3 regions of the Chryseobacterium lathyri genome follow, and region 3 is predicted to be linked to each of the others. Evidence: riboswitches for the same ligand, from Rfam matches in the RefSeq annotation. Region 3 holds a riboswitch; each other region holds the start of a gene.
The links. Region 3 has a riboswitch for S-adenosylmethionine ahead of LC418_RS00480 (TonB-dependent receptor plug domain-containing protein). Riboswitches for the same ligand answer to the same signal wherever they lie in the genome.
Positions count from the first base shown of each region.

Region 1 (10,857 bases), 910 kb from region 3:
TCCCAGCTTCTGAAGAATGGCGACCAGTCAACAAACGGAAGTAATTCATTCAGATCCTGATCTTCTATTACGGTTACACCTAAATTATTCGGCGTAAAAATATCCTCGTTTTCCCAATCGATGCTGAAATGACTCTTTCTAGCTTCTTCAATGGATACATAGTCCTTATCAATTTGTCTGTTCAGAAACTTTTCACGGAAATCAGAGTATTCGTCTTTCAGGTCTGAAACATAATCTTTGTTTCTGTCGCCTAACAAGGAGCTCACTACGTTTACCGCCCTTGAGGCATCATTAACGTGAACTACTGCATTTTTATATTTTAAATCGATTTTAACAGCGGTGTGGGCTTTTGATGTGGTTGCACCGCCAATCAACAGAGGAAAATTAAGGTTTTGTCTTTCCAATTCAGAAGCGATATATACCATCTCATCAAGACTTGGTGTAATCAATCCGCTTAATCCGATAACATCAACTTTCTGTTCGATAGCCGTCTGAATAATTTTCTCTGCAGGCACCATAACTCCAAGGTCTACAATTTCATAATTGTTACAGCCCAATACCACACTTACGATATTTTTTCCAATATCATGAACATCACCTTTTACCGTCGCCATCAGAATTTTTCCGTTAGCTGGCCTTGTGCCGTCTTTTTCGGCTTCAATAAAAGGCTGCAGATAAGCCACTGCTCTTTTCATTACCCTTGCAGATTTTACCACCTGTGGAAGGAACATTTTCCCACTTCCGAAAAGGTCTCCCACAACGCCCATTCCGGTCATAAGATTAACCTCAATAACATGCAATGGTTTTGCGGCCTGTTTTCTGGCCTCTTCTACATCTTCTTCAATAAAACGGTCGATTCCTTTTACCAAAGCATGGGTAATTCTATCCTGTAAAGGCCTTGTTCGCCATTCGAGATCTTCAACGATTTCTTTTTTGACGGATTTATTTTTTTCGGAATACTCCAGAAGTCTTTCTGTAGCATCCTCTCTTTTATCAAGGATCACATCTTCCACAAGCTCCAGAAGCTCTTTATTGATCTCATCATATACTTCCAGCATGGAAGGGTTCACAATACCAATATTCATCCCGGCCTGAATGGCATGGTAAAGGAATACGGAGTGCATGGCTTCTCTTACGGTATCATTTCCACGGAATGAAAACGAAACATTACTTACACCACCGCTTACAGAAGCATAGGGAAGATTCTGTCTTACCCATCTGGTGGCTTCAATGAAGTCGATAGCGTTTCTTCTATGTTCTTCCATTCCTGTTGCCACAGGGAAAATATTCAGGTCGAAAATAATGTCTTCAGCAGGAAAACCAACTTGATTAACCAAAATATCATACGACCGTTTTGAAATCTCAAGTCTGCGATCATAATTGTCTGCCTGTCCTGATTCATCAAATGCCATTACAATGACTGCAGCACCGTATCTTTTTACGGCTTTGGCCTGCTTGATAAATTCTTCTTCACCACCCTTGAGACTGATGGAATTGACGACACATTTACCCTGTGCCACCTGAAGGCCGGCTTCCAGGATCTCCCATTTGGAAGAGTCAATCATGATGGGAATTCTTGAGATATCAGGTTCTGAAGCAATTAAATTCAGAAATTTGATCATGGAAGCTTTTCCATCGATTAATCCGTCATCGAAATTGACATCAAGAATCTGTGCGCCACCTTCTACCTGATGGCGGGCAATATCAAGTGCTTCAGAGAATTTCTCCTCTTTGATCAGTCTTAAAAATTTTTTGGAGCCGGCAACATTGGTTCTCTCACCAACATTGATGAAATTACTTTCCGGCGTTATAATAAGAGGCTCAAGGCCCGACAATCTTAAATATTTCATTAATTTTTATTCTTCTAAAATATAATAGGCGTTGTTTGCATTCTGCCGCAGCAGATCTACATGCTTGCCTAAAGCAGTAAAAATTGGAAATCTTTTATAAGCTAAGTTGTGTTCTTTTGCAAATTCTTCGATCTCTTCTGTGATCTCGTTATAATACATATAGCTATAATTCGGAAAAAGATGATGGGCCACATGAAAATTAAAATTCCCAAAAATATTTCTCACCAGCCAATTATTTTCTTTTAAATCATTGGTTACCTCAAACTGGTGACGGAGCCAGCTGAACGGAAGCCCATTCTTTGAATCCAGTTTTGGGAAAGCATTATCCGGAAGCGGATGCAGAGGCAATAATACAAAGAGCGCAAACATGCTCGCCGCAATGATCTGAAGGCCCCATGCTCCTAAAGCCAAGCCTATGGATACTTTAAAGAACAGGATAGGCACTACGATCTGATAAAAGAAATAGAACAGCTTATAAATGACCATTTTTATTTTTTCAATGAAAGGAATGGAACCCTGGGTCTTTAAAATTACTCTTTCTTTATCAAAAAAATCTCTGAAATCCCTGATAAACATCCAATTGAACAGGTAAAGAGGGTATACCAGGAAGAAAAACCTATGCTGGAATTTCTGCACACCTTTTGCCTTGACCCATGGAACTATTAAAAGCAGACCGCTCTGCTCTATATCCGTATCCCATCCATCCACATTCGGGTAGGCATGATGACTGGCAATATGCCTCTTTTTCCAGATGTATGAATTCGCTCCTACAAAGTCAAAAATATGCAGTACCAGCGAGTTCAGTCTTTTACTTTTATAAATGTTATTGTGAGCTGCTTCATGGATCAGGTTTAAATAAATGAGTACCAAGGAGATTCCCATTAAAACAAAGCTTCCGATATATATCCAGGGTTTGTCAGCATTAAATAAAGCAAAGAAATACAACGCAAAATAGACCAAAGGCAGGATAACCGCTTTGATCTGAATATAGATGTCCCTGTTTTCGGGAATTTGTTCTAAACGCTGATTCACTTTCTTTCTCAGTTCATTAAAAAGTCTTATATCCTCTGAATTTTTCAAGTAACTTGGCTTTTCCATAATGTTAAATTTTGTGACTCATTTAAAGATAACATTTATAATCAAGCACTTACTCCATATTTTAATTAAAAAAATCTATTAAATCATGCAAATTTTTTCAATTTTCTTGGAGCATATTCTGCTACCAGATCTGCAATGGCTTTGATGTGGTCCGGCGTGGTTCCGCAGCATCCGCCTATAATATTGATCAATCCTTTCTCTACATATTCTTTAATCTGTCTTGCCATATCTTCTGGTGTCTCATCATATTTTCCGAAAGCATTCGGAAGTCCGGCATTCGGATAGGCTGAAACATAAAATTCTGAATTATGAGCTAATGTTTCCAGATACGGCGTCAGCTGATCAGCACCAAGGGCACAGTTGAAACCTACACTCAGTAAATTTAAATGTGATACTGAGATCAGGAATGCTTCTGCCGTCTGTCCACTCAAAGTTCTTCCTGAAGCATCTGTAATGGTACCGGAAACCATGATTGGAATTTTTATATTCCTTTCTTCCTGAATCTCATCAATCGCGAAAAGAGCTGCTTTTGCATTCAGGGTATCGAAGATGGTTTCTACCAGAAGAATGTCCGAACCACCATCAAGCAAAGCTTCACACTGTTGTTTGTAGGCTAGTCTTAATCCTTCAAAAGTGATTGCTCTGTATCCCGGATCATTTACATCCGGACTTAAGCTTGCCGTTCTGTTGGTTGGACCAATTGACCCTGCTACAAATCTTGGTTTGTCGGGGTTCTTAGCAGTAAACTCATCACAGGCTTTTCTTGCGATTTTTGCTGATTCGTAATTCAGTTCGTACACCAATTCTTCCATATGATAATCTGCCATAGCGATTGTTGTTCCTGAGAAAGTGTTGGTTTCGATAATATCAGCTCCTGCTTCCAGATATTTTTTGTGAACTTCTTCAATTGCCTGAGGCTGGGTCAAAGAAAGCAGATCGTTATTTCCTTTTACCGGATGTTCCCAGTCTTTGAAACGTTCGCCACGATAATCTTCTTCTTCAAACTTGTAACGCTGAAGCATGGTTCCCATGGCGCCGTCAAGAATTAATATTCTCTCGGATATTGCCTGGTATAGTTGTTCTGAATTTTTCATTGTATAAATTTTGGCTGAAGCCATTTAAGTTATTTCATTAAACATATATTGAATTAATCCAGGGCCTGCTTTAAATCTGCTATGATATCATCCACATGCTCAAGACCTACCGAACAGCGTACCAGACCTGCGGTAATACCTACTTCGTTTCTTTCCTCATCGGTCAGTTTTGAATGGGTAGTTGATGCCGGATGGGTTACAATCGTTCTTGTATCTCCTAAATTGGCAGAAAGCGAGCACAATTTTATTTTATCCAGAAAGTTTCTTCCTCCTTCTATTCCGCCTTTAATTTCAAAAGCTACGATATTTCCACCCAACTTCATCTGTTTTTTAGCAATTTCATAACTTGGATGGGATTTCAGGAAAGGATATTTTACCAGTTCTACATTGGGATGACTCTCTAAAAACTCGGCCACCTTCAAGGCATTCTCACAATGTTTTTCAACACGGATAGCCAGTGTTTCAAGGCTTTTTGACAATACCCATGCGTTGAAAGGTGACATCGCCGGTCCGGTATTTCTTGCAAAAAGATAAATCTCTCTTATAAGGTCGGCTTTTCCTACGGCTACTCCACCTAATACTCTTCCCTGGCCATCAATAAGTTTTGTCGCAGAGTGTACAACAACATCTGCCCCGTATTTAATGGGCTGTTGCAGATAAGGCGTTGCAAAGCAGTTATCTACAATGAAGATTAGGTTATGTTTTTTTGCAATCTGCCCAAAAAACTCAAGATCCAGAATCTCAATAGCCGGATTGGTTGGAGTTTCGAGATACAAAATTTTTGTATTAGGTTTAATATACTGCTCTACATTTTCTGCATCTCCAGCTTTAAAATATGTGGTTTCGATATTCCATTTCGGGAAATACTTGGTAAACAAGGTATGTGTAGATCCGAACACCGACTGGCAGCTGACAATATGATCACCGGCATTCAATAAAGCCGCAAAGGTTGAATAAATGGCAGCCATTCCCGTTGCAAATGCATACCCGGCTTCTGCGCCTTCCATTATTGCAATCTTATCAGTGAACTCTGTCACATTCGGGTTTGAAAAACGGCTGTACAGGTTTTTAGGTTTTTCTTCAGCGAAGCTTGCCCTCATATCTTCTGCATCCTGAAATATAAAACTGGATGTAAGATATAATGGTGTTGTATGTTCATCAAACTGGGTTCTTTCAGTCTGGGTTCTTATCGCTGATGTTTCAAAATTTTCCATATAGTTTTAAAATGTAGCAATGTATCAGTTTAACAATGTAACAATGAGATCATTGGTAAATTAGTACATTGTTAAATTGTTATATTAAATTATTATTTCGTTTCACTTACTCTTAAAATATCTCCGAAAACTCCTCTTGCTGTTACTTGGGCCCCGGCTCCGGCTCCCATGATCACGATTGGGTTTTCGCCATAGCTTTCTGTATAGATCTCAAAAATAGAATCTGAACCTTTCAGCTGACCTAATGCAGAGGTACCCGGTACAGAAACCAATTTCACATCAAGCTGACCTTTATCTTTCTGAAGATCGCCATGAAGATCGCCCACATAACGAAGCACATGTCCTGGCTCCTGGCCCTCTTTAATTTTCCGATATTCTTCATCCAGTTCATCCAGTCTTGAGATAAATTCATTTTTATCTACGGACAAAAGGTTTTCAGGAATTAAATTTTGAATATTGATATCCTGGAATTCATTGATCAAATCTAATTCCCTGGCCAGAATCAGAAGTTTCCTTGCGACATCATTTCCGGAAAGGTCTTCACGCGGATCAGGTTCTGTATATCCTTTTTCCATCGCCTCTCCAATAATGGTTGAGAATTTATCGTTTCTCACAGAGAAATTATTAAAAATATAGCTCAACGATCCTGAGAATACTCCTTTTATTCTTGTAATATTTTCTCCTGAAAGGTGTAATAGTTTTATGGTATCAATCAATGGAAGGCCTGCTCCTACATTGGTTTCATAGAGATAACGTCTGTTATTTTTGCTCAACGTATATCTTAGTTTACGGTATTCTTCTATTGGAAGAGTATTGAAAATTTTGTTGGATGAAACCAGGTCAAAGCCATTTTCAGCCAGTGCATGGTAATTTTTCACAAAATCTTTGCTTGCCGTATTATCTACCACGATCAGGTTTTCCAGCTGGTTTTCCTTTGAGAAGTTGATTAATTCCTCAACATTTGATGGATGTTCTGCTGTTAAAATCTCATCATTCCAGTTTGTATTAAAACCTTTTTTATTGAATGCAATTTTTCTTGAATTGGCTACTGCAACCACTTTAAGATCTATTTTTTTACGTCTTTTGATTTCTTCAGAAGACTGTAAAACCTGCTCTATTAAAGTCTTCCCTACATTTCCGTGACCAATGATTGCCAAGTGAACGGTTTTAGGCTTTTTGAAAATTTCGGATTCAATGATATTCTTCGTTTTCTCATCCTGGGAAGAGGTAACGACAATATTCACTCTCTTTTCGGCCGCAACCTGGTTGAGAAGAAGTGGAAAGACATTATTTCTGGCTAATTCTGCAAGTACTTTATTGAAATCTTCCGCCACAAACCCAAGTACGGAAACATTATTGATGCTGTAAATCTGTGAAACCTTTCCTGATTTCCTTTCTGCTTCAAACTCATCGATCAGGCAAGTCACTGCTTTTTCTGCATCGGCCTCATTTACCAGAATAGATATTCCGTTTTCAATAGCCTGTTGGGAGATCACTCCTACACTGATGCGCGCCAAAGTAAGCGCTTTAAAAATTCTTCCGTCGATCCCGATTTCGCCCAGGAAATCTTCTCCTTCAAATTTGATGATTGATCTGTTCTTTAAAAACTTTATTTCGTTAGCATTTCTCATTCTACAAAATATTTTTTATGATAGTATTTAATTGTTCGTATTCCATTAGGAAGGCATCATGCCCGTGAATTGACTGTATTTCATGATAGAAAACCTCTTTCTTTTTCTCTTTCAGCTGCTCAAAGCACATTCGAATTTCTGAAGCGGGGAAAAATAAATCTGTGTCTACTGCAATTAAGTGCATTCGGGCGCTGATTTTTGTTAACTGCTCTTCTTCAGTGTTCATATTCATCAGCAAGTGATTCATCAGTTTATAGGATTTTAAACTAAACCTTTCGTTTAATGAATTTCCGTGATAAACCAACCAATCTTCGGACTCTAACCGCTGATTTTTTTGATCGTATCTATTTTGAAATCTGTCATTTAAGGACTGAGGTGTTCTGTAACACAGCATAGCATGAATTCTTGCTTTCTGCAGGGGCTCATCATTTCCGTTCAGTAAAAATTTCTGAACCAGACACTGCGCATGAAGCCAGTCGTGCGTTTTAAAATCGCAGGCAATAGGAATAAAGATCTCCGCCAACTGTGGTTGCTTGGCAAGCATTTCCCACGCAATCCCTCCTCCGAGTGAACCTCCGATAATGGCATACAGATTTTTGATATGTAAAGCTTCAAGCCCTTTCAGAAATATTTCTGCAATATCTGAAGGCGTGAAGTCTTCGTATTCGTCAATTAAAAAATGATCATATCCGTTTCCGGGAATATTGAAACACAGAACGGTATATTGAGTCGTATCAATAACCTGATTTTCACCGATCAGCTTTTTCCACCATCCTTTTTCACCGGAAACATTTGAATTTCCGGTTAAAGCATGATTTACCAATATAACAGGTGCTGTAAACAGGTCTTTCCCGAAGATCTGATAAGTCAACGGGATATGGTATTCCTTCTGGGAATGGGTTCGATACGAAAGATTAATATAGTTTAGTTCTGTTTTCAATTCTATTATTTTAATACAATTGAAAATGCCACAGGAATGGCTGAAAAGAACTTCAGTAAGTTATCTGTCCAAAATAAATTGGTAGAACGTAGCACCTTCTCTGCTTGCACAAAGGGTTGCTAAGGTTTCATAGGGTCTAATCCCTCAACCTTTCTTGATAACATTTTCAATATTTGAATGAACGCTCGGCAAAGATAAGTCTTTTCTTTTAAATTTTAAAAGAAAAAATATTTAATATTAAAAAACCGTGTAATAATAAGTGTTTCAAGGCTATGTTAATAATTCTTCAGGCGGAAGGAATTGGAATTATTTTTCAAAAAAACTAACTTCGTACTTGAAAAGTGATGAAATATGACTGTTGAAAAAGAAAGATTACAAGATTCTAAATGGAAAAACTGGGGTCCATACGTCAGCAACCGGCAATGGGGAAATGTACGCGAAGACTACAGCCCGAACGGAAATGCCTGGCATTACGCCAACCATAATAATGCAGAAAGTTATGCCTACCGATGGGGCGAAGAAGGGATCGCTGGAATCTCCGATGTAAAGCAGATTTTCTGTTTTGCCTTTTCCTTTTGGAACAAAAAAGATAAAATTGTAAAAGAGCGCTTTTTTGGCTTAAGCAATCCTCAGGGTAATCACGGAGAGGATATCAAAGAACTCTTTTATTACTTAGATAATACACCTACCCACAGCTATATGAAAATGGTGTATAAATATCCGATCAATGCATTTCCTTACGATGATCTTGTTGCTGAAAATGGCAGGAGAAGCAAAAAGGAACCTGAATATGAGATATTTGATACGGGAATTTTTAATAACGATGAATATTTCGATATTTTCATTGAATATTGTAAGGGAGACCACAATGATATTCTTGCAAGAGTAACAGTTCACAACAGAAGCCGGCAGGATGCTCCCATCGTTATAGCTCCAACTGCCTGGTTCCGAAATAACTGGAAATGGGGTTACAATACATATAAGGGCCAAATGAATGCTTCCTATGACGGATGTATTGATATTAACCATGACAGCATTTCGATTAAAAAACTCTATTCAAGAAATCTTGCGGCTAAAAGTGCTTTCTGTGAAAATGAAACCAATACCCCAAAATTATATGGAGCTCCTTATCCGGGAAACACCTATTTTAAAGATGGAATAAATGATCATATCATTTATGGAAGTAATACGGTAAATCCTGAAAAAAGGGGTACCAAAGCATCTTTTATTATTGATGAAATGATTGGAGCAGGACAGTCCAAAATTTTTGATTTCAGGCTATGTCCCGATGAAACAGATGAACCTTTTGATCAATTTGATGAGATCTTCAATACCAGAATTGCCGAGACGGATGAGTTCTACAATGAGATTCAGAGCGAAACGACGAATGAAGATGAAAGGAATGTTCAGCGGCAGGCATTTGCAGGGCTTCTTTGGAACAAACAGTTCTATCATTATAATGTAGGAAAGTGGCTGAAGGGCGATCCAAACTACGAAGCTCCCAGAAACTTCAATGAATATGTTAGAAATACAGAATGGAACCATCTTCACAATAAGGATATCATTTCCATGCCTGATAAATGGGAATACCCTTGGTATGCAACGTGGGATCTTGCCTTTCACTGTGTTCCTTTTTCTATCATCGACGGAGAGTTTGCCAAAGGGCAGCTTCTGCTTTTAACAAAGGAATGGTATATGCATCCGAATGGGCAGCTTCCTGCTTATGAATGGAACCTGAGCGACGTAAATCCACCGGTACATGCATGGTCATGCTTCCGTGTTTTTAAGATTGATGAAAAGCAAAATGGCAAACCTGATCTTTTATTCCTTGAAAAGGTTTTCCAGAAACTTCTTCTGAATTTTACATGGTGGGTGAATCGAAAGGATAAAAGCGGTAACAATATTTTTGGCGGCGGATTCCTTGGTCTGGATAACATTGGTGCTTTTGACCGTAATATGGAGCTGAAGGATGGGCAACATCTTGAACAGGCTGACGGAACAAGCTGGATGGCTATGTACGCTCTTAATATGATGCGGATTGCTATGGAGCTTGCTCAGTACTATCAGGTATACGAAGATATGGCCATCAAGTTTTTTGAACATTATCTGTATATCGCAGAAGCTATGGAAAATCTGGGTGAAGGCAAGGAAGGTTTATGGAATGAAGAGGACGGCTTTTTCTATGACGTGCTGCAGCTTGGTAACGGGGATAGTGTTTCTTTAAAATTGAGAAGCATCGTAGGATTAATCCCGATGTTTGCCGTGGAAATTGTAGATCATAAATTACTGGAAAAAATGCCTAATTTTCAGGCAAGAATGGACTGGGTATTAAAGAACAAACCTGAACTTACGAAACTGGTTTCCCACTGGGATGAGGAAGGACAGGGAAGAAAGCACCTGATGAGCATTTTGCGTAAGAACAGACTGACAAAGGTTTTAAAAAGAATGCTTGATGAGAACGAATTTTTAAGTTCTTACGGAATCCGCGCTATGTCAAAAGTATATGAGGAAAATCCGTTTGTATTCTCAGTTCACGGGACGGAAAATGTAGTGTATTATACGCCTGCAGAAAGTGACAGCCGGATGTTCGGTGGCAACAGTAACTGGAGAGGACCTATCTGGTTTCCAATCAATTTCCTGATCGTGGAAAGTTTACAGCGTTTTCATTTTTATTATGGCAACAGCTTAAAGGTAGAATTCCCTACCGGAAGTGGTGAGAAGAAAAACCTGGATGAAGTGGCACAGAATATCAGCAAAAGATTATGTTCGCTGTTTTTAAAGGATGAAGATGGGCAGAGACCTTTTAACGGAGGTAATGCCAAGTTTAACTATGATGAACATTTTAAAGATTATATTACTTTCTTTGAATATTTCCATGGAGACAACGGCCGGGGCGTAGGAGCCTCCCACCAGACAGGATGGACGGCAACAGTTGCCAAGCTTATGAAACCAAGAATGACTATATAAATGTAGCGGCCGGCCCATTTGGGCCGGCCGCTACATTTATATAGTCAATTAAAAAATATTTAA
Region 1 is NZ_JAHXYG010000001.1:1,015,267-1,026,123, reverse strand. It holds gene metH (methionine synthase) at 1-1,850, opposite strand, end outside; gene LC418_RS04720 (fatty acid desaturase family protein) at 1,857-2,948, opposite strand; gene LC418_RS04715 (homocysteine S-methyltransferase family protein) at 3,032-4,042, opposite strand; gene LC418_RS04710 (O-succinylhomoserine sulfhydrylase) at 4,096-5,256, opposite strand; gene LC418_RS04705 (ACT domain-containing protein) at 5,349-6,887, opposite strand; gene LC418_RS04700 (alpha/beta fold hydrolase) at 6,889-7,827, opposite strand; SAM riboswitch class I at 7,885-7,991, opposite strand; gene LC418_RS04695 (MGH1-like glycoside hydrolase domain-containing protein) at 8,179-10,794, shown strand; gene LC418_RS04690 (OsmC family protein) at 10,854-10,857, opposite strand, start outside.
Region 1: another riboswitch for S-adenosylmethionine. It lies ahead of LC418_RS04700 (alpha/beta fold hydrolase); the one in region 3 lies ahead of LC418_RS00480 (TonB-dependent receptor plug domain-containing protein).

Region 2 (10,857 bases), 750 kb from region 3:
AACAATTCAAAATGAAAAAAAAACTATCGGTATTTTTAATGATTATTTCGGGTTTATTTTATTCTCAGGTTGGGATTAATACTGCAAATCCACAAGGAACTTTCCATGTGGACGGCTCAAAAGATAATAATGCAACTGGGTCCCCAACGGCTGTACAGCAATCCAATGATTTTACGGTGACATCATCCGGAAGTATAGGAGTTGGCACTACAGTACCTGATGCATCTGCAATTCTGGACATTAATGTGGATGGGCTTGCGGTTGGAAGTAAAAAAGGACTTCTGGGACCGAAGGCAGCATTGACCTCTCAGACTGATCAGGTTACAATACCTTCACCGGCTGCAGGACTGCTTGTGTATAATTTAGGAACCGGAGGGCTTGGTTATGTAGGCTATGTATTCTGGAACGGTACGGAATGGAGAACATTTAACAATGGCTCTCTTGCTCCCGGAACATTAGGTGCTATTACCTGTAACGGAGTTACGCTTTCACCGGGAACCTATACTGCCGGAACACCTTATACAGGGACAATGACTGTTCCTTATACCGGAGGAAACGGTGGCGTTTATCCTGCGCAGACTGTAGGGCCTGTAAATGGGCTTACTGCAACATTAGCTGCAGGGAATTTCAATGTAGGATCGGGAATTCTTAGCTATACGGTATCGGGTGTGCCTACTGTTTCCAGTCCTACACTTACCACTTTTGCCATAAATATCGGAGGACAGAGCTGTAGTGCAACAGTGGGGGCAGGAGCAGTGATTGCTCCTGGGGAGCTGGTATATTACCATTCTTCAATTCCGCGTAAAACAGCCTCATTTCTTTTAAGCCAGTTTCTTAATGATCTTCCTATAATCAACAATACTTTTAGAGTTGATGCTTTCATTACTTCTCCCAATGCATTTGATTCCAGTGGGGCGAGTACGAATTTTGATCCCCGTCTCTATAATATCACGGCGGCCAACGCAAAAGTATGGGTTTCTGAAGTATCGACCCATACCGGTGACTCCCATGGGGGCAATCTATTGGTCTTTCCAAATAATTATGCCCAGTTTGATGATGGAGTTTATCTTACCTATGGTAGAAACGAAACAGTAACTTTTGACATTACTACTGCGGATAACAAATGGTATAGAGTCTATTATGCACTGCGTATAGATAATAAATCTTTTACCAGTGCAGGTAATGGGAATACTACTACGGATTCCAATAATTTAGATAATACGTTGGAAGTTTTTGTATCCATCCAGAGGCTGTATTAATTTGATTTAAAAGTAAAATCTAAAATTTGATTTCAAAATAAAAAATGACGCTGCCACTGCCAGCGTCATTTTTATATTCCGGATACGCATCGGATAAAATATCAATTCAATTATTATTAATGATATTTCTCATATTTAACAATTATGTAATATTTGTAAGTGCTTGTTTATTGGGTTTTTAAATAAAAATTAAGTTGATTTTTGGAAATATTTCATAATAAAATTTAAAGTCTACTTGTTTTGTAGACTAATTGTTTTTAGATTTGCAAACATATTTCGATCGGCTTATAAAGAAAGATGGAGGGAACTGACCCTGTGAAATCTTAACAACCTGCCCTGAGCAAGGTGTTACATTCAGCCTATAAAGGAAAAATAAGCACATGGTTTATCGTATTGAGCGATGCCCTTTGCTGTCTTTTCTGCAAAGGGCAAGTTTTTAATATATGATAAATAAAATTGATTATGATTAGTAAGAATTTAATTAATTCTAAAGTTTGGATTCCACCTGTTGCTGTATTTTTCTTAGGAATAATGGGCATACAGGCTCAGACCCAAACTAAAAAGGATACGGTTAACGAAAAGGAAATCGATGAAGTGGTTGTCATTGCTTATGGTAAGGCTAAAAGAACAAGTTATACCGGTTCAGTAGCTACCATATCCAGTGATAAAATCAATAACAGACCGGTTACCAATATTACAAAAGCGCTGGAGGGGCAGGTTCCGGGAATTCAGGCAGTAAGTGCCTCAGGACAGCCGGGTTCTACTGCTTCTGTGAGAATAAGAGGGGTTGGCTCCATAAGTGCTTCAAGTGATCCGTTGTATGTGGTAGACGGAATTCCTTTTGATGGAAACATCAATTCCATCAGCCCCAATGATATTGAATCCATCAGTGTTTTGAAAGATGCAACGGCAAGTTCATTATATGGTTCAAGAGGAGCTAACGGGATTATTATCATCACAACAAAATCTGGTAAGAAAGGAGAATCAAGAATCAATTTTAATATCAGTCAGGGATTTTCCAGCAGAGCGGTAAAGGATTATAAGCAGGTAAGCACGGATCAATATTTTCAGCTGTATTGGGAAGCATTGAGAAACGGGTATAAATCGGGACAGATTACTTCTCAGCAGGCAGCACAGATGGCGAGTGATAACCTGACAACTGCTTTGGGAATCAATCCTTACGGAGCCGGTTTTCCCAACCCTGTAGGTACTGATGGAAAGCTTGTTCCCGGAGCAAAAGCATTGTGGAATGATGACTGGAGAGATATTCTTCAAAGAACAGCTTCCAGAAGCCAGGTGGATTTTGATATCAGTGGAGGCAGCGAGAAAAGCAATTATTTCTTTTCATTAGGATATCTTGATGATAAAGGAATTGCTATAGAATCTGGATTTCAAAAATTTTCCACAAGGTTAAAAATCAATTCTGAAGTAAAGAAATGGCTGAATGCAGGTGCTAATTTAAGCTATACCAACAGTATTCAGAATGCGCCGCCGTCTTCAGATTCGAGAACAGACAATATCATTAATGCGGCAAGGGTAATTCCGTCTTTCTATCCGTATTATGAAAGAAATGCAGATGGAAGCTATGTGTTGGATGCTGGAGGAAATAGAATTTATGATTTCGGGAAATACCGGCCTACAAGTGCATTGCAGAATCAAAATGCAGCGGCAACACTGCCTCTGGACAAGAACGAGAATAAAGAAGACAATTTCTCAGGAAAAGGATTTTTAGATTTTACTTTCCTTCCGGAACTGAAATTTAAAACCAGCTTTTCTGTTGATTTGGTGAATTATAATGGTCATTACTATTCAAATCCTCTTATCGGAGAAGGCAGTGAGATCGGTGGCTCTGTAACGAAATCAAACAGTAGAACATTATCTTATACAACCAGTAATATTCTGACTTTCGATAAAAAGTTCGGCAAACATCATCTTAATGTTTTGGGAGGGCAGGAATTTTACAAATATGATTACCAGACGATATCCGGTTCCAGAAGCCAGTTTTCGCTTCCTTATTATTATGAACCTGATGCAGCTGCTTTATTGGGAAGCTTCAGTGGAAACAGCGACAAGTTTTCGTTGTTGAGTTTCCTGGGAAGAGCAGAATATGATTTCAACAATACTTACTTTTTATCAGTATCTGGAAGGGCGGACGGCTCTTCAAGGTTCTTTGCAGATAACCGATGGGGGAAATTCTGGTCAGTTGGAGGTTCATGGAAAGTTTCAAATGAAAATTTTATCAAGGATTTAAATATATTCAACCAGTTGACACTGCGAGCAAGTTATGGCGGCCAGGGGAATGATAAATTAAGAAGACCTAACGGATCCTCCCTTTACTATGCTTATCAGGAATTGTATAAATTTTATAATAACCTTGGTGAGCCGGGGACTGTTCTGGAAAAAGTACAGACCAATGATGTGAAATGGGAAACCAATCTTAATTTAAACGTAGGTCTTGAATTTGCCGTTCTTAATAACAGGGTGAAAGGGAATATAGAATATTTTAAACGTAAGAGCCAGGACCTTTTGTTTAATATGCCGGTTGCCCCATCTCTGGGAATCAGTGATTTTCCTTTTAATGTAGGAACAATACAGAACACAGGTTTCGAATTTTCACTTTTCACAACACCGGTTAAAAATGATAATTTCCAATGGAATGTGGATGTTAACCTAAGTACTCTGACCAATAAAATAACAAAGCTTCCTAAAGGATCTGTCATTACAGGAACCAAACGTCTTGAAGTAGGTGGTTCTATTTATGATTTCTTTATTCCTGAATGGATGGGAGTAGATCCTTCCAACGGAAAGCCTCTATGGAGATACATTTACCAGGATGCGAATGGAAATACAGTGGACGGCACCACTTCCGAATATGCAAAAGCAACCAAAACAGTACAGGGATCCGCGTTGCCTAAAGTAATGGGAGGAATTACCACGAGTATTGCTTATAAAAACTTTGATCTTTCAGGATTGCTTACATTCAGCATTGGAGGGAAAATCCTTGATACGGATTATACATCATTAATGTCTAACGGAAGCGCCGGGGGACGTGCATGGAGTGCAGAAATGCTGAACAGATGGACTCCGGAAAATCCCAATACCGATGTTCCTGCGTTAAGTACAACAACGAATAACTGGACTTCCACTTCTTCAAGATTCTTATATTCCGGAACCTATGCCAGACTTAAAAATGTGAGCCTGGGCTATACACTTCCTTCTGATTATTTTGAAAAATTAGGACTGAAAAAATTCAGAATCTATGTTCAGGCAGAAAACCTTTTGACTTTTTACAAGCATAAAGGAATGGACCCGGAACAGGCACTGGATGGAACAACCTATTACAGATATCCTGCCATGAGAACGATAACTTTCGGTCTTCAGGCGACTCTTTAACCTATTAAAATTGAAGCAATGAAACAATTAAAATATATATCTTTTGCCCTGATCGCAGCATGGTCACTGACAAGCTGTGAAAACGAACTGGAAACGGCTCCTACAGATCAGGCTAACGGTGCAGAGGTTTTCAAAACGGCCGAAAGCGCAGAAACGGTAATCAATGGTGCCTGGGCAAAACTGAATGATGACGGGCCCACTTATGCCAATATCGGTTACTCAACAGTCTTGAGGACAAGTGATGCCATGGGAAGTGATGTGGCGGTTTTGACCAATAAATATGGGTTTCCGTCTGCCTATGCTTTTACGGAAATGATCAACAATACAGCTTCGAGACCACAGTTCATATGGTCGACATTATATTCAACCATAAATAATATGAATAATGTGATTACCCGTATTGACCAGACCGAAGGGAGCCAGGAGAAAAAGAACCAGGTAAAGGGACAGGCTAAAGCATTGCGGGCCTTCTGTTATCTGAATCTGGCCAGCTTTTACCAGTTCAGCTATTTAAAAGACAAAACAGCCCTTACAGCACCTATCTACACAGAGCCTTCAACAATCGGTTCAGTTCCGAAGAAGAGAGCAAGTCTGGAGGAAATTTATACCCTGATTAAAAGCGATCTTACGGAAGCAGATAATTTATTAGCCAATTATACCAGAAATAATAAAGATAAGATCAACAAAGCTGTGGTAAACGGGCTTTTAGCAAGAACTTATCTGAATACCGGAGAGTGGAGTAAAGCGGTTGCGGCTGCAAAGGTTGCCAGAACAGGTTATCCGCTAATGACAGCTGAAAAATATAAGGAGGGTTTCAATGACATCAGCAATGGTGAATGGATCTGGGGACATGGACAGACTCAGGAACAGTCAGGGGCAAGCTATGCTTTCCACTATCTGGATGTGTCTTCTTCGGGAAGTTATTACTACAGTTTTATGGCAGATCCGTTTTTCAAAAATTTATTTGATACCAATGATATCAGATCCCAGCTGTTTCAGTGGGATGGTCTGCCGGGCAGGGAAGGTCTTTTGAGATATTCCAAGTTTAAATTTAAAACAGGTCTTATCGCAGATATTGTACTGATGAGAGCTGCAGAAATGTACCTGATCGAAGCTGAAGCAGAGGCAAGAAACGGAAATATTACCAATGCCGTTACAGTTTTAAATGAATTGAAAACAACTAGAAATGCCAATCCTTACACTGGAACTCTTGCCCAGAATGATGTAGTAAAAGAAATCCTGATTGAAAGAAGAAAAGAACTTTTCGGGGAAGGATTCTCTCTTTCAGATATTATCAGAACGCAGGGGACAGTGGTGCGAAAGCCTTATGTAGATGCCAGTGGCCAACCGATAAAAGTACAGGTTATCACTCCGGACGGAACGGTAAAAACGGTGAATGGTAGAGGACATTCTGTCTTTAATTTTCCGGATCAGACTGCCTTTGCACCGAACAGTAGGTATTATCTGTTCAGTATTCCGCAGAAGGAGATTGAGAATAATCCGAATTTGTAGTTGTTTAGATTTGATTTTTTAAAAGCCGTAATGTTCAAACATTACGGCTTTTCTATTAAACTAATTGGTATTAATAACTTGAAGGAGTTTTGGATAGTCACCATCTTGTCCAAAATTTTCTGTATTTGCATTGGTTCCGACGATATGTTTTTGATGACAATCAAAGCATATTTTTGCTATCCCAATAATTGCTTTTTGTTTTTTGAAAATCAAAATATCCCGATAAATAGGAACACATGCATATTCAATATTTTCACTTACAGTCTTTTCAATAAATATTTCATTGATTTTTTTTAAGTTTTGAGTTTTTATTACTGATTTTTTGAAACCAATTTTTTCCAGACTTTTTATAAACTCCGTATCATTTATATCCTTGGGAGTCTTGTTAATAAGTATGTCAAGTTTTAACTGATCTTTTTTTGAGCGATTCTGACTACTATCTAAAATCATAACTGCATTTTCATCAATACTAATATGATAATGATCTATCACATCATAATCAAAGTATAGTTTTCCATGCTTTGGAATGAATTTTTGTTCAACAGGTTTATTTGATTGCTGTCTATTTATACTGCTATGTTCTGGTTTTTTACAGCCTAAAAAGAAGTAAATAATAGTTAATAGCAGAAACCTCAACTTTAATGCTGTGTCATCTTTCCATCTAAGTTTTATCATGATTTTTATTTTTTATAAAACTCCCAGTAAAAATTCGTTTTATAGGTTTCAGAAGAAGTAATATGACTTTCAATCTTATTTTCAATTTTAGTAAAAATAGAATTACCATTATTATCGCATTCTATTTTATTGAAATTATCCTTCTCTGAATTGAATGTTAGCGTTGATTTATGTACAATTACATAATTCTCAAAATAACAATCACTCATTGCTGACTTTGAAGAAGCATATAATTTGTAAATGGTTTCTAAATCTTCTCGTGTAAATCTTATATATAATTTTATATTTTTCTCTAAATTATTTTTAGAGTATTTCTTGTATTCATATATTCCAGTTGAGCTGTTGTAAACACGTTCTTCCTGAATAGCTCCTAAGTCATAATCTGCGGTATGATATATAAAGTCTTTTTTTACTTTGCTCTGAGCTGTACAAGCTTGAAAAGCATTAAATAAAATTATTAAGTATATATAATTTTTCATAAGATAATTATTTCATTGAACGTTGAAAAACTGACATAAGCTTCTTATAGGCTGTTTCTATTAAGTTTTGTCTGGCAAAATCTAAGAGTTTAAACATTTTATCTAATCGAAACTGAGGTATAAAATCATCAATGGGGTAGTTATTTATTGTTCTACTAATATGCTCTAGTTTGTATACTGCGAATTCTTCTGTAGTATCTAACATTTCTGTGTATCTATTTTTTAGTCCAAATTCTTTTTCCCAATCAATACTTTCATTAAGTAACCTTAATTTATTCGAAAGTGCATGTCCCGTCTCATGTATCATTGTTTCGGCTAGTAATTGGGGTTTTTGAGCAGCTAAAGGAGAATATACTATATTGGATTTACCTGTAAAATAATTTGCTTTTGTAGTATATGCTAAAACATGGGTGTCATTTCCAGGATTCATAGTCCCATCTGTCCATGCTGCATCTCCAGAAGTTTCGTCCCCAACTCCGTAATCATCATAATAAAAATTTTTTCGAGTTTTATTTATATTATTTTGCATAGTATCACTTCCAATAGTTGGGTCATATTTATAAGTTGAAGTCGTAGAGTTATCAGCCATTGTTATTCTAGCCTTATTCCCTCCACTAGCAAAATACCCTACAGTGTAACTCACAGCAGCTACTGCACCACCAATCACAGCTCCTTTTAAAACTCCATTTAAAAAGTTATCACCATTAATTAATGAAACAATACCTCCGCTTCCACCCCCAGCTAGGGCTCCATTTCCAATCGTAGCCCAGAACCCTCCGGTACTAAATATTTCTCCAGCTCCAGCTGAAACGGCCCGTAACAGTTCCCATTAGAATAGATTTTGCAAAGCCACCCCAGGACCAATTATTATTTAATGTTGTCTGAAGGGCATACATGCCTACGCTTATTGCTGCTCCAATAATGGCGCTAGATATCGCTGTAATCCAAAAATATCCAAGTCCAACACAAAACACTAAATGCAAATTCCCATTCGGATTATTATACATTAAAGGATTATTCAGAAAATATCTATAACCTTAAATTCTTTTAGTTTTTAATTTCTATATATCCATTTTCCGGATATTTTATTTTCTCATATTTATTGTTGTCAAATCTGTTACTTTCAAAAAAGAATATTTTATACTTTTCAGGATCTGATTCTTTACAATTCAATAAGTATTCGACTATATATTTTGCTTTAGGAGCAAGCTTAAATTCATATTGTTTCATATCTCTGGTTTTTGAAGAATCAATGCTTACAATTTCTTTCTTATTATCTTCTGAAATACAATAAGCCGTAACCCTGTTTGTAATAATATTTGGTATAAATTGTTTAACAACAACATCATCAGATTCTTTGATATTCTGTTTTACTGCTTCTTTTGCAAAAATTAAACGTGGAACAGGAAAATGTAATGTATCATTTCTCAAATTAGAAACAGAAATCTTTAAAATATTTTTGTGAAATTTTAAATGAGTAACAATTCCTTCAGAACTGACCGTATTTTTGCTTATTTCAAAATCAATTATGCAATCTTTTTTATCTACTTTATTCTCGCAAGAAATAAAACAAATAATTATTAATAGTAGGAAATTTTTCATTTTTTTAAGATTAATAAGGAGTTTTAATACCTAATTTTCTATTAAATACAGGCAATAAAAAGTTTCTCAGCATATTGAATTCTTTGACATTATTACCAGTTACATTATTATTAATAGCATTTAAAATAAAATCTTTATCCATACCGATTGCTGGATTAGCTGGGAATTTATTAAATGCGGAAAGGTGATTTTCCAAATCATAAATTGCAGCATGTCCTAAATCACCTATTGTACTATAGCCCGAATTGAATAATTTTTTATCATGCAAATATTTTATAAAAGCATTACCACCATACATTGCATATGAGTGTGCAGTTTCATGTACCATAGTTGTAAAAAGAAGTTCTTTTGATGCAAATGCAGCTTTAGCATAATGAATAGTAGATTTCATTGTAAAAAAATTAGGTTTTGTTGTATATGCATAGGCTTTTCCGTTAGACATTTGGAAAAAGCCATCTGACGATTGAGAGTAATAATCTGATCCAGCAACATCTTGTCCTACTCTATAAAGATTCATTTGTGTAGAATCATAGCCTGCCTCATTTCGCATATTCTTTAAAGTTTTATCTGAATATATTCTAAAGAATTGTTTGCATTTCCATTATCTTGACCATTGTAATATTTAGCTTCGTGTTCCATTCCCCCATACTTTACATAGTAGTTTACCGTATGACTCACAGCAGCCACTGCACCACCAATTACAGCTCCTTTTAAAACTCCATTTAAAAAATTATTTCATTAATTAATGAAACAATACCTCCGCTTCCACCACCAGCTAAGGCTCTATTTCCAACCGTAGCCAAAAAACTTCACACTAATTTTCTCATGTTCTAATGGCAAAATAAATCTGCTTTGCCGTGACAAAGCAGACTCCGAATTATCTTTTATAAAATTCCCAATAAAAAGTTTCTTTATAAACTTTTGTTGATTTAAGCTTATTGATAATAATAGCATTTAAATCTTGCATTTTTTTATTTTCCTTGAAATTATAACATTTAGTACTATCAACATAATTATTCTCATGGTAAAAGCTTATAAAAGTGTTCTCTAATAACTCACCATTACTTGTATCATAAAAGCAATTATATAATTTTATTGGTTTTAAATAATTATACAAATTGTATATTTCTTTTTTGGAATTTTCATCTAATTTTATCTGAATAGTTTTTGTTGAAAATTTTTCATCAATATTTTCTTTTTCTGTTAAATTATAAATTCCCGTTTTACTATCATAACTTATTTTTTTCAAAAACTATATGATTTGAAAATAAGGAAGAACTATATTTAAAGTCGTAATTAAAATCTTTTACGGAGTTAACGTTTGGTTTACAGCTAATTAAAATTAGAAACAATAGACTTGTACTTTTTTTCATAATTATATTTATTTCATGACTCTATCAAAAATAGGTAGCAATTTTTCATAAATAGAACTTATTGAGCTTCTTTCTGTTGTAGAAAGCCTCCTAAAAAAACTATCTAATCTCACTGTACTCAACTTACCTATAATTGGTATATTATTTTTTAAAGCTGTGAAATTTTCTAATTTATATATAGCAAAATGTTCAGTATCAGCAAGCTCTTCCCAGCCAATATTATTAGCCTTTAAATCAATTAATGATCGTCCTAATCCAAGAAATGATGCATATGCATGTCCAGTTTCGTGTGCCATTGTTAAAAACAATGCTTTCGAGTTTTGTGCAGCAATCGGTGAAATACTTACTTTTGACAAACCAGTAGTTAAACTTTTAGGTGACGTATATCCCCATGCTTCGGTAAGATTTCCATGATCCATATACTCTATAAAGCCATTAGAGTTTCCTTCTGATAATGAATATTCCGCCCCCCCCATGTACCATCTGAAAAGTTTTTCGTTTTTGTGCTATTAACACTTTCTTGCATAACTTTCTTTGAGACTGATGGATCATATCCATATTCAG
Region 2 is NZ_JAHXYG010000001.1:864,250-875,106, forward strand. It holds gene LC418_RS03930 (hypothetical protein) at 12-1,259, shown strand; SAM riboswitch class I at 1,542-1,638, shown strand; gene LC418_RS03935 (SusC/RagA family TonB-linked outer membrane protein) at 1,722-4,652, shown strand; gene LC418_RS03940 (RagB/SusD family nutrient uptake outer membrane protein) at 4,671-6,164, shown strand; gene LC418_RS03945 (hypothetical protein) at 6,225-6,839, opposite strand; gene LC418_RS03950 (hypothetical protein) at 6,845-7,318, opposite strand; gene LC418_RS03955 (hypothetical protein) at 7,326-7,985, opposite strand; gene LC418_RS03960 (hypothetical protein) at 8,101-8,325, opposite strand; gene LC418_RS03965 (hypothetical protein) at 8,366-8,920, opposite strand; gene LC418_RS03970 (hypothetical protein) at 8,931-9,470, opposite strand; gene LC418_RS03975 (hypothetical protein) at 9,798-10,169, opposite strand; gene LC418_RS03980 (hypothetical protein) at 10,302-10,769, opposite strand.
Region 2: another riboswitch for S-adenosylmethionine. It lies ahead of LC418_RS03935 (SusC/RagA family TonB-linked outer membrane protein); the one in region 3 lies ahead of LC418_RS00480 (TonB-dependent receptor plug domain-containing protein).

Region 3 (10,857 bases):
TTCGAAGGAAGGATGTTAAATATATTATTGCTGCCTATTGTTGCCGAAATGTTTTTATTGAAGTCATAGCCTACGGAAAGATCGGTCACAAAACGTTCATTCAGAACAAAGTGTTCTCTGCTTTCAGTAACTCCGTCAAAGTTGGCATCCAGCACATCAGCATCTGTCACTTTTCCAAAATAGGAATTTCTGAGGGAAACCGTAAGTGCTGAAAGTTTCAGGGTATTGGCAAGCGTAGCTTTTATACGTGGAACAGCTTCTTCAAAATACACTCTGTTCGGCTCAGAGAAATAATTATTGATCTGACTTACCAGTTTAGGCGAAGCATGAATATCACCAACTCTTCTGGTCTGATTAAAATTAAGTCCCAGGTTATTTTCCAGAGATATCCCTTCCGAAATTCTTGTATTCTGAGAAACTGTAATATCCAGTCCTTTTGTCTGGGAATCTACCGCATTAGCAAAGAAATTCGCAGCACTGGCTCTTGCAAGATCGAACGCTCCCTGTAGCACGGCTTGGTCTGAACCCGGCGCAAAACTTCCTTCCGGACGGTAGAATAAATCGGTAAGCACTACTCTATCTTTAATTTTTATAAGATAGGCGTCTGCCGTAAATACCAGACTTAAAGCCGGAATCTTCCATGTAATTCCTGTGCTGTACGACTGTGACGTCTCCTGTTTCAGTTTGGGAATTCCCAAAGCCTGAGCTGCTTCGGAATTATTTCTAAAAGTCCCTACCTGGGTAGTTTCTCCTTTCTGGATCAATGTAGAGGTTGAACTGTAATAGATCTGTGCCAGAGATGGTGCTCTAAAACCTGTAGAAACTGCACCTCTCCAGTTAAAGTTTTTAGCCAGCCTTACATTCGTTGCCAGCTTATAATTAAAGGTAGAACCAAAGTCAGAATAATTTTCAAATCGCACAGCTCCTTCTACCAGCCACCAATCCGTAGGTTCAATTTCCACATCAGCATAAGCGGCAACACTGTTTCGGCTTCCGAAAACGGCGTTATCCGGGCTGAATCCGGGGAAAACCTGTGATCCGGCTGGTCTTACAGCTCCAAAAAAGTCAGTTACTTTTTCATTGTCAGGGGTAGCAGCAGTCACTACACGTCCAAAAACATCATAAGAAACATAGGAGTTTTCATTACCCGCATTTACTTTATAGTTTTCATAACGGTATTCCCCTCCAAAAGCCACATTCAGGCCATGAAGTACATCATATTTTTTTGAGAAATCAAGATTCAGCGTATTTTGTAAGAATTCTGAGCCCCCTGCTTCAAAGGTTCTTGGAGAATTTTCTCCTAAAGAAGCATTAAACGTGTTCACCACTCCAAAATTAAAAGCATTTTTACCAAAAGTATTGCTCAGATCCACATTCCAGCCGTTCCATTTTCCTTTGATTCCTCCAGCTAGAGAATAATCATTCACATTGGCTTCAATTTGCGGCAAGTATCCATTCGGGGTAACAGCATTGATGTTTCTTTCTGTATTCGGAAGACGGTAAAATCCACCTGCATTTCCCAAACGGTAGCTGTATCCTCCAAAGGAATACACTTTCCAGTCTTCATTAACCGGAATTTCAGAGTTGAAAAAAAGCTGTGCAGACTGCAGCTTGGACTGTCCTGCCCTAAGGCTGAAATCTTTTCTTTCCAATCCTCTGTAGCTAAGCTCCTGATTTGTAAAGTCTTTCCCTAGTAAACCCTGCAATGCTGCAATGCTGTTAGCTCCTGATATCTGGTTTTTAAAATCCTGCGAAAAATAATCAACCTGTGATGCATATTGCTTGACTGTATTGATGATCTGCTGAGTGTTGGAAGTATTGGTAATGTTTTTATATAATCCATCGATATCCACTCCGTTCTGCAATGCTCTGTAATTAATGGCATTATAAGCATTAAAGATGGGTCCCTGACGTTCTCCCGCTCTTGAATATGGATCACGGTATTGCACGGATCCAGTTACATTAATGAATCCCTTTTCACCTATTCTCGCTCCATAGTTGAGGTCTGCAGATATGGTCTGTCCATCTATTCCTCCGGAAAAATTATTGGCAACTGGTGAAGCATATCCTCCCAGGAAAACCTGTCCCGATAATCCTAGCCGTCTTTTAAGTCCTAAATTCACGACTCCGGCAATGGCATCAGAACCGTATTGGGCAGAAGCACCGTCTCTCAGTACTTCTATTTTATCCAAGGCAAATGCAGGAATCGCATTAAGATCCGTTCCCACCGAGCCTCTTCCCGGTGTCAATGTAACATTAATCAACGAAGACTGGTATCTTCTTTTTCCATTAAGCAATACCAGCACCTGATCCGGGCCAAGTCCTCTTAGCAAAGCGGGATCCACGAAATCAGTTCCGTCGTTCACCGTATGTGAAGTAGAAGAGAAAGAGGGCACCACGTAATTAAGGGCCTGACTTATATTATTAACAGGACTTTGTCTTAAGATCTTTGAGATATTGATGATATCTACCGGAACCGGAGTTTCTGTAAGAGATCTTCCGGCTCCTCTCGATCCCAGGATCACTACATCATCGATCTTTTTGGATGATGCAGAATCCGACTGTCCAAAATAAAATGCTGAAATGAATGCTGCTGAAGCTATGATTGTTTTTTTGTTGAAAGTATGCATGTGCTTTTCTATTTTTTATTACTGATTGTTTGTTTGACTTCAGGCCATAGTTTTCCTGCAACCTTTATTTTAAGGTTACGGTCAAAAGCCTGAATGATTGAATTATTTTTTAAAGAAGTCTAGAAACAACAACACGTACACATGTGAGTATGGCATGAAAGCAGGTCAGAATAACGAAGTGATACTTCATGATCTGAGAAACGAAAATTTAAATTGGTCTTGTGGTTTCCCTTGTCTTTAAACATTGATTTTATTTTTAAAACAAAAATGTCAAGATGGGAAGAAAATAGAGAATAAACATTTTTTCCGGGCATGCCGGCTTATCTATTTCAGCACCTTGCTTGTTTTTGCAGGTTGCTATCCCATCTATGAGATTCTTGATAATTACCTGGCAAAGATATAATTATTTCGGAATAAAAAAAATAATTGCCCAAAAATTTAACTTTTCGCAAATTTCGCCGTAACAAATGAGCTTTTTTTACGTCTAACTGGATAGTAGTAAAAAACATTATGAGAAAAACTATATTCACGCTGTCTTTGCTGGCGTCTTTTTTTGCCTATTCACAGGAAAAAACCAATGCCTCCCCAAACAAAGAGAAACAGATTGAAGGCGTAGTCATTACCAAAACTAAAAAAGCCGTTGAACAGAAAGCAGACCGTACTATTTTTGACTTTTCTGAACAGCCACAGCTTAATAACGGGAATGTTCTGGAAGGTATAAAGAAACTTCCGGGACTGGTTTCCACAGATATTGCCGGAATGATGTACCAGGGAAAAATCCTGGATGTTTACCTGAACGGAAGACCTTTAAATATTACTTCAAACGAACTGAATTCTTTTCTTGAAGGGATGCCTGCCAACTCGGTAGACAGAATAGAAGTGATCACCCAGCCGGGAGCAGAATATCCGGCTACCTCAGGAGGTGCCATCATGAATATCATTACGAATAAGAATGCCAATAAGTATTTAACAGCAACATATTCAGGAAATTATTCGTTTACCAATTACGATAAATTCAGAAGCAGAACCACCAATTCTCTAAATCTGAATGCCAGAAATAAATATTTCGGATGGCAGCTGAATGTTGGTCAAAACTATCGCGAAAGTATGCTGAATGGCGATCAGGATGTTCTTCTTCACAACAATACGGACAGAATAGGACGCGGATATTTTGCAAAATCAGGATTGACTTTTGATCTTGGACAGGACAGATTATTGCTGAACTACGATATTTATCACAACAATAATGATAACTATACGGCGAGCAGAGGACTTGCCGACATCCCTGTCAGCCTTAATCCTGTCAAGTACCGGGAAGCCGATTATGAAGCATCCGATGTTGCCCATACCAACAACCTGAGGCAGGAAGCTGTTGTAACGTATCAGAAGCGTTTCAGCGAAAAGTCTCAAAAGCTGGACTTCCAGTTTGGATATACTAAGGCTACATCTAAATTCTCCCAGGACAATTTCTTCCAGAGAGGTTTTTACACTGATACGACCCCGTTAGAACCTTTCCTTAATGTAGGCGGCGAAAATGTACTTGATAATAAATCGGATATGAGGGTTGCTAACTTCAAGGTAGATTATTCACAGCCGATCAAGCTTCTGGATGGTGGAAAAGTGAGTTTGGGAGGTTTATATGAGAGACAGGATTATGATACGGAAAGTAAAGGCCTGACCAATCTGGAATACCAAAGGCAGACGGCTTCTACCTACCTTGAATTTCAGGCTAAACTGAAAAAGTTTGACTTTACTTTAGGAGCAAGAGCGGAAAATTATGATATTTCCGGGATTACAAGAACCATAAAGGATAATGCTGTTCTGGAAAGAGATTTAACACCTTTCAATAAATTCAAGCTTTTTCCGAATGCAAGCGTACAGTATAGCCTGATGAATCAGGTCTATATTGCAGCGAACTACAACAAAAAGATTACTCTGCCAAGTATTTCTGCCCTGAACCCGAACAACGTAATCTTTGCCAGCCCGAATACGGAAGTTACCGGTAACCCGGATCTTCAGCCTACGATCTTTGATAATTATGAATTGAAAGTTTCGGCGTTTGATTATGCCTTCATTGGGTACAGTGTAAGTTCTGCAAAAGATCAGGTAGCACAGATTATCATGAAAAACGGGAAGAACCTTTACAATAAGCAGGTGAATATTTCGAATATGAAAATTCATAACTTTAATGTAGGTCTTCCTATCCCGTTTATGATTTTCAGCAAGCCGATGAGCGAGATCATGAAGTTTAATTTTAACCCTGACAAAATTAACTTTATGTATCTGTATGCAGGTTACCAGAAACACGATATTGATAATTTAAACAATAAAGGCTTCTGGATCTTTAATATCATGACCCAGCTGCTTTTACCAAAAGACATAAAACTGACCGCCAACTATAGTTACCTGACGCCTAAGGCCGGATATTTCTATTTTACAGCGGATAAACCATTCAATAATAATCTTGACATTACACTGACGAAAAAGTTCATGAACAACCGTCTTACCGTTTCCGTTTTCGCGAATGATATTTTCAACGGACAAGTGATGCAGGTGTATTCCAATCCGCCTGAAGGCCAGCCTGTAATGATCAGAAGTAAGTATGATACGAGAAACTTTGGAATTTCAATTAACTACAAAATTCCTACCAAGAATAAGCTGGCTAAGGAAGATCCAAATATTCTGAACCAAACTAAAAAAGAAGACACAGGCGTTATGCAGCAGGCACAGTAATTTTTTAGAATTAAAAATCATAAAATGAGGCAGTAAAGAAATTTTACTGCCTCATTTATTTAAAACAATATAATTTAACCTGAGTCCGGGTAGGATATTCCTTTTTTAAGAATGTCATGAAGTTTGAAGCCAGAAGAGGGAAGACATTGTCCCTAAAACAGAACTACAGTAAGCTTTATTAATCTTTATGCCTTCATCAAATTTTTAATAAGGGTAAACTATTAACTTCCAGCCTCCCTCTTCCAGCTTCCTGCCCCTTAACCCCAACCCAGGTTAATTTAAAAATCTATGGTCTGGAATCTCCAGTTCAGAGTATCAATAAGGGTAAGCTGATTTGCTTGCACAGGAAGTTCTGTGATGATCTTTAAAACCTGCATAGCCATCATACTCCCTACAATGCCTGGCAATGCTCCCAAAACTCCGAGACTGTCACAGTCAGGCAAATTTTCGTCAAAAGGTGGTTCCGGAAACAAATTCCTAAGGTTTTTACTTCCTTTATAATTGAATACTGCGGTTTGTCCTGAAAATCCCAGGATACTTCCGTACACCAACGGTTTTCCAAGTTTAACGCAGGTATCATTGATCAGATATCTGGTGGTAAAATTATCGGATCCATCTACTATAATATCGTACTGTGAAAGGATTTCTTCTGCGTTTGAACTGTTGATTTTCGTACTAAATCCTTCAAATTTCACCTGATGATTAAGGGTATTGACAAAGGCTTCTGCACTTTTAATTTTAAAAATCCCAACTGTATTTTCATTGTGAATGATCTGGCGGTTCAGGTTGTGAAGTTCCACCTCATCAAAATCTGCCACACCTAAAGTTCCGACTCCGGCAGCGGCGAGGTACTGAATGACCGGACTTCCTAAACCTCCTGCCCCAATGACAAGGACTTTGGAAGCCATTATTCTTCGTTGCCCATCCAGACCAACTTCTTCGATAAATATCTGCCGGCTGTATCTTGCAAAAATATCTTCGCTTTTCATTCCAAAATTGTTTTGAACCATTAAGATTTTTAAGCTGTTAAGAAATATTAAGATAAGCTCCGTTTTAAGATTAAAAAAATCTATTGATTTTTCCTAATTAGACTTAATGACTTCAATGTTCTTAATGGTTTAATTTTTAAATTCCGCTATATGCCGGATCCCAGTCTTTCAACACTGGATCGTAACCTGCTTTTCTGATGCTGGCTTTTACTTCTTCCATACTCCGTTCGTCGCTGGTTTCAAATTGTTCCAAAGATTCTACATCTACAGCATAACCTCCCGGATTTGTTTTAGAAGCCGCGCTCATGGCTGTTGCTCCGAGTGAGATGATATTGTTCCTAAATTTTTCATTTTCTCTGGTAGATATGGAGATTTCCAGGTCTTCATTCCATATTCTGTAGGCACAGATCAGCTGTAGCAGGTCTTTATCTTCCATGATAAAATTGGGTTCAATGATTCCTTCTGCAGGTCTGAGTCTTGGAAAGGAAACCGAAAAACGACTTTTCCAGTATTGTTTCTGGAGATAATCAATGTGAAGAGCATTGAAAAAACTGTCTACACGCCAGTCTTCAAGCCCAAGCAACACACCAAGTCCGATCTTATGAATTCCGGCTCTTCCAATCCTGTCCGGGGTGTCTAAGCGGAAATGGAAGTTTGATTTTTTCCCTTTAGGATGGTATTCTTTATAAACCTCCTGATGATACGTTTCCTGATACACCAACACCGAATAAACACCTTCCTGATGAAGCTGGAAATATTCCTGTTCTGATAAGGGCTGTACTTCAATCGAGATATTGGCAAAATGAGGTCTCAGCAGGCGGACAGCGTTTAAAAAGTAAGAAATTCCCACTGTTTTACTGGCTTCTCCACTTACCAATAGAACGTGATTAACACCCATAGATTTCAGAACAGAAGCTTCTATCATCAACTCAGTATCAGAAAGGGTTTTCCTCCTTACATCATTATCCAGACTGAAACCACAATACGTACATATATTCTGACATTCGTTGCTGACATACATCGGTGCATAAAGCTGAATGGTTTTCCCAAAGCGTTTCTGGGTCAGCTGGCGGGTCATTTTTGCCATCAGTTCCAGTTCCTGTGCGGCGGCGGGAGAAAGCAGATTTAGAAAATCATCTAAGGTTTTATTTTTCTTCCGAAGGCTGTTCAGAACATCTGAATGGGTTACTTTTCCGAGTCTGATTCTTACCTCATCCCAATGATAACGTTCAAAAACATCTTTAAAGCTGTTCATTGTTTTCTGCTATTTTATTCAAATAAAAAAGAGGTCAAAGGGCTTGACGCTTCGGCGTGATCTGCTATTGCCCCTAATCCCGATTCAAAGGCTCTTCTTCCGGCAATAACCCCTTCTTTAAACGCCAAAGCCATATTGACAGGGTTTCTTGCCACAGCAATTGCGGTATTGACGAGAACCGCATCAGCTCCCATTTCCATTGCTTTTGCTGCATCAGAAGGTGCCCCGATTCCCGCATCTACCACAACGGGAACATTGCTCTGGCTGATGATGATCTCCAGGAAATCTAATGTTCTCAATCCTTTATTGGTACCAATTGGAGCTCCTAAAGGCATTACTACAGCAGTTCCTGCATCTTCAAGACGCTTGCAAAGTACAGGATCGGCATGGATGTATGGCATTACGATAAATCCCAATTTAGCCAGTTCTTCTGTTGCATACAGGGTTTCAATAGGATCAGGAAGAAGATATTTCGGGTCGGGATGGATTTCCAGTTTCACCCAGTTTGTTTCCAGGGCCTCTCTAGCAAGCTGTGCTGCCAGTACTGCTTCTTTCGCGGTTCTGGCCCCTGAGGTATTGGGAAGGAGGTGAACATGGGTTTCTTTTAATGAATCCAACAGTCCGTCTTCTGCTGCACCGGAATCTATTCTCTTCAGTGCCATGGTGACCATATCTGTTCCCGAAGCGATCACAGAGGTCGCCATTTCGTTTAGGTTTCCGAATTTTCCGGTTCCCAGGAACAGTCTTGAATCAAATATTCTCTCTGCTATTATTAATTTCTGATTATTCATATCATTGCTTTTTTAAATTCACTGATAACAGCCGGACGGTTGGTGATTTCTCCCGAGACTGCAGCACCATATATTCCGATCTGCTGAAGAGGTTCAATATCCTGAAGGACAACTCCTCCGATGGCGTAGATTTTCGGAATGGCTATCGATTTGTCTTTTAAATTTTTAATAATATCCTGATAGCCTTCAAATCCGAGGATCGGGCTTAGCTTTTCTTTTGTAGCTGTAAATCTCAGAGGTCCTAAACCGATATAATCGCATGGTTCACTGATTCTCTGAAGGACATCTGAAAGGGTATTGGCTGTTCCTCCGATCATTTTATTTTTACCTAAAACGTGTCTCGCCATTTCAATGGACACATCTTTCAGTCCCAAATGGACACCGTCTGCATCAATTTCTTTAGCCATTTGAACATGGTCATTAATGATACAGACCGTCTGATATTCTGAACAAAGTTTTTTTGAAATTTCACAAAGCTGAAAAAATTCGTTTTCATAAGCATTTTTCCAGCGAACCTGCAGCCATTTTATACCATTATCTAAAGCTTTCCGGATATTAAATTCCTGTTCTTCTTTGGTCTGTCCCTGAGATATGTATTGTAATTTTTCCATGATTAAACTGAATGAAAACCCAATAAAGAGGGGTTACTTTTTAAAAATTTTTCAGTATATAACTTTCCTTTCCTACAGGCATCTTCCAGACTTTCTTCTTTCGCCAGCCAACCTGCAATTGCTGAAGACAGCACGCATCCTGAACCATGTTTCGGATAGTAGCCGGAAGACTCATCAAGGTTTGGTTCCAATGAAATCTCTTCTCCGTTCCGGATCAGAATATCTGTTCCTATTCTATCATTTCTGTGGCCGCCTTTGACCAATACAGCACATGGATTCTGGTCTTGATTTAAAAGATTGTATTCTTGCAAAACCCTGTATTCATTATAGTTGGGTGTAATAAGATCAATTTTTTTTAAAACATCTTTCAAAAGAGGTAAGGTTTCCAGATCAAAAAAAGAAAATTCTGAAGTACTTTTTAATACCGGATCCCAGATGATCTTTGTTCCGGCATTATAGAACCGTATTGTTTCTATGATCTTTTCCAGAAATACCGAATCTTTTACTACTCCGATTTTTATAGCTTCAACAGGGTATTCTTTCATCAAGATACTTATAGATGTTATGATCTCATCTAAAGGCAGCCACTCTATGCTTAAACACTTGGATTCTATCTGAACAGTCATGGCTGTGCAAACACCCAGCCCCATTACGCCAAGTTGCTCAAATGTTTTTATATCCGCTAAAAGGCCTGCTCCACCTGATGGATCAAATCCCGCAATACTTATCACAAAAGGACGTTTTGTCTGCATCTTTTGAATGTATTTAATGGCTGATCATTTTCCCAAACCGCACCTAATAGTGCTGCTCCATCTGCTCCGTTTTCAAATACTGTACAGATGTTGTTTTCGTCAATCCCTCCTAATGCAATTAATCTTACTTTAGAATTTTTTCTATGCTTCATTTCTTTCATAACATTTGAATGCTTACCATATCCTTTTTTAGAAATACTCGGAAAAACGGGACTTATAAATGCATATTCCCACTCTCTTCCCAGCACATTATAGGTTTCAATATCATGAACAGAAGTAGAAAGGGTACCTTGCCCTGTATAAGATTTATAAACTTCACCGTTCCGGTCCGCTTCTCTGAAATGAAACCGGGAAATATGATGATCCTTCCCCAAATCATAATATCCGTGTAATACCAACTGGGAATAAAATTCCTCATCGATACCATACAGGAAATTTTTCATTTCTTCCCGGCTTATCATTGGTTTTCTTATATGAAGCAGGTCCAATCCTTCCTGAAACAACTGATTGATGATCTCTGTTTCGTTTTGAACTATTGTTTCGGGAGTGATAACCAGGATCATATATAAATTTCTTTTCCTTTTTCAATAAATTCCTGGGATTTATCCAACATGCCTTTTTCTGCAGAATCGCGGATTTCCTGGGTAATTTTCATAGAACAGAATTTTGGACCGCACATGGAACAGAAATGGGCAATTTTAGCACCTTCCGCCGGCAGCGTTTCATCGTGATAAGCTCTTGCCGTATCGGGATCCAATGAAAGATTGAATTGGTCTTCCCATCTGAATTCAAATCTGGCTTTACTCAAAGCATTATCTCTGTATTGCGCTCCAGGATGACCTTTCGCCAGATCTGCAGCATGTGCAGCTAATTTGTAAGTAATAACTCCAACTTTTACATCTTCTTTGTTGGGAAGACCCAAATGTTCTTTCGGAGTTACATAGCAAAGCATTGCGCATCCGAACCAGCCGATCATTGCCGCTCCTATTCCGGAAGTAATATGATCATAACCTGGGGCAATATCTGTCGTCAAAGGACCTAAAGTATAAAATGGTGCCTCCTGGCATACTTCCAGCTGCTTATCCATATTTTCTTT
Region 3 is NZ_JAHXYG010000001.1:109,287-120,143, forward strand. It holds gene LC418_RS00480 (TonB-dependent receptor plug domain-containing protein) at 1-2,630, opposite strand, end outside; SAM-I-IV-variant riboswitch at 2,921-3,019, opposite strand; gene LC418_RS00485 (outer membrane beta-barrel family protein) at 3,141-5,363, shown strand; gene LC418_RS00490 (HesA/MoeB/ThiF family protein) at 5,642-6,352, opposite strand; gene thiH (2-iminoacetate synthase ThiH) at 6,489-7,607, opposite strand; gene LC418_RS00500 (thiazole synthase) at 7,622-8,398, opposite strand; gene LC418_RS00505 (thiamine phosphate synthase) at 8,395-9,009, opposite strand; gene LC418_RS00510 (hydroxymethylpyrimidine/phosphomethylpyrimidine kinase) at 9,012-9,761, opposite strand; gene LC418_RS00515 (thiamine phosphate synthase) at 9,737-10,324, opposite strand; gene thiC (phosphomethylpyrimidine synthase ThiC) at 10,321-10,857, opposite strand, start outside.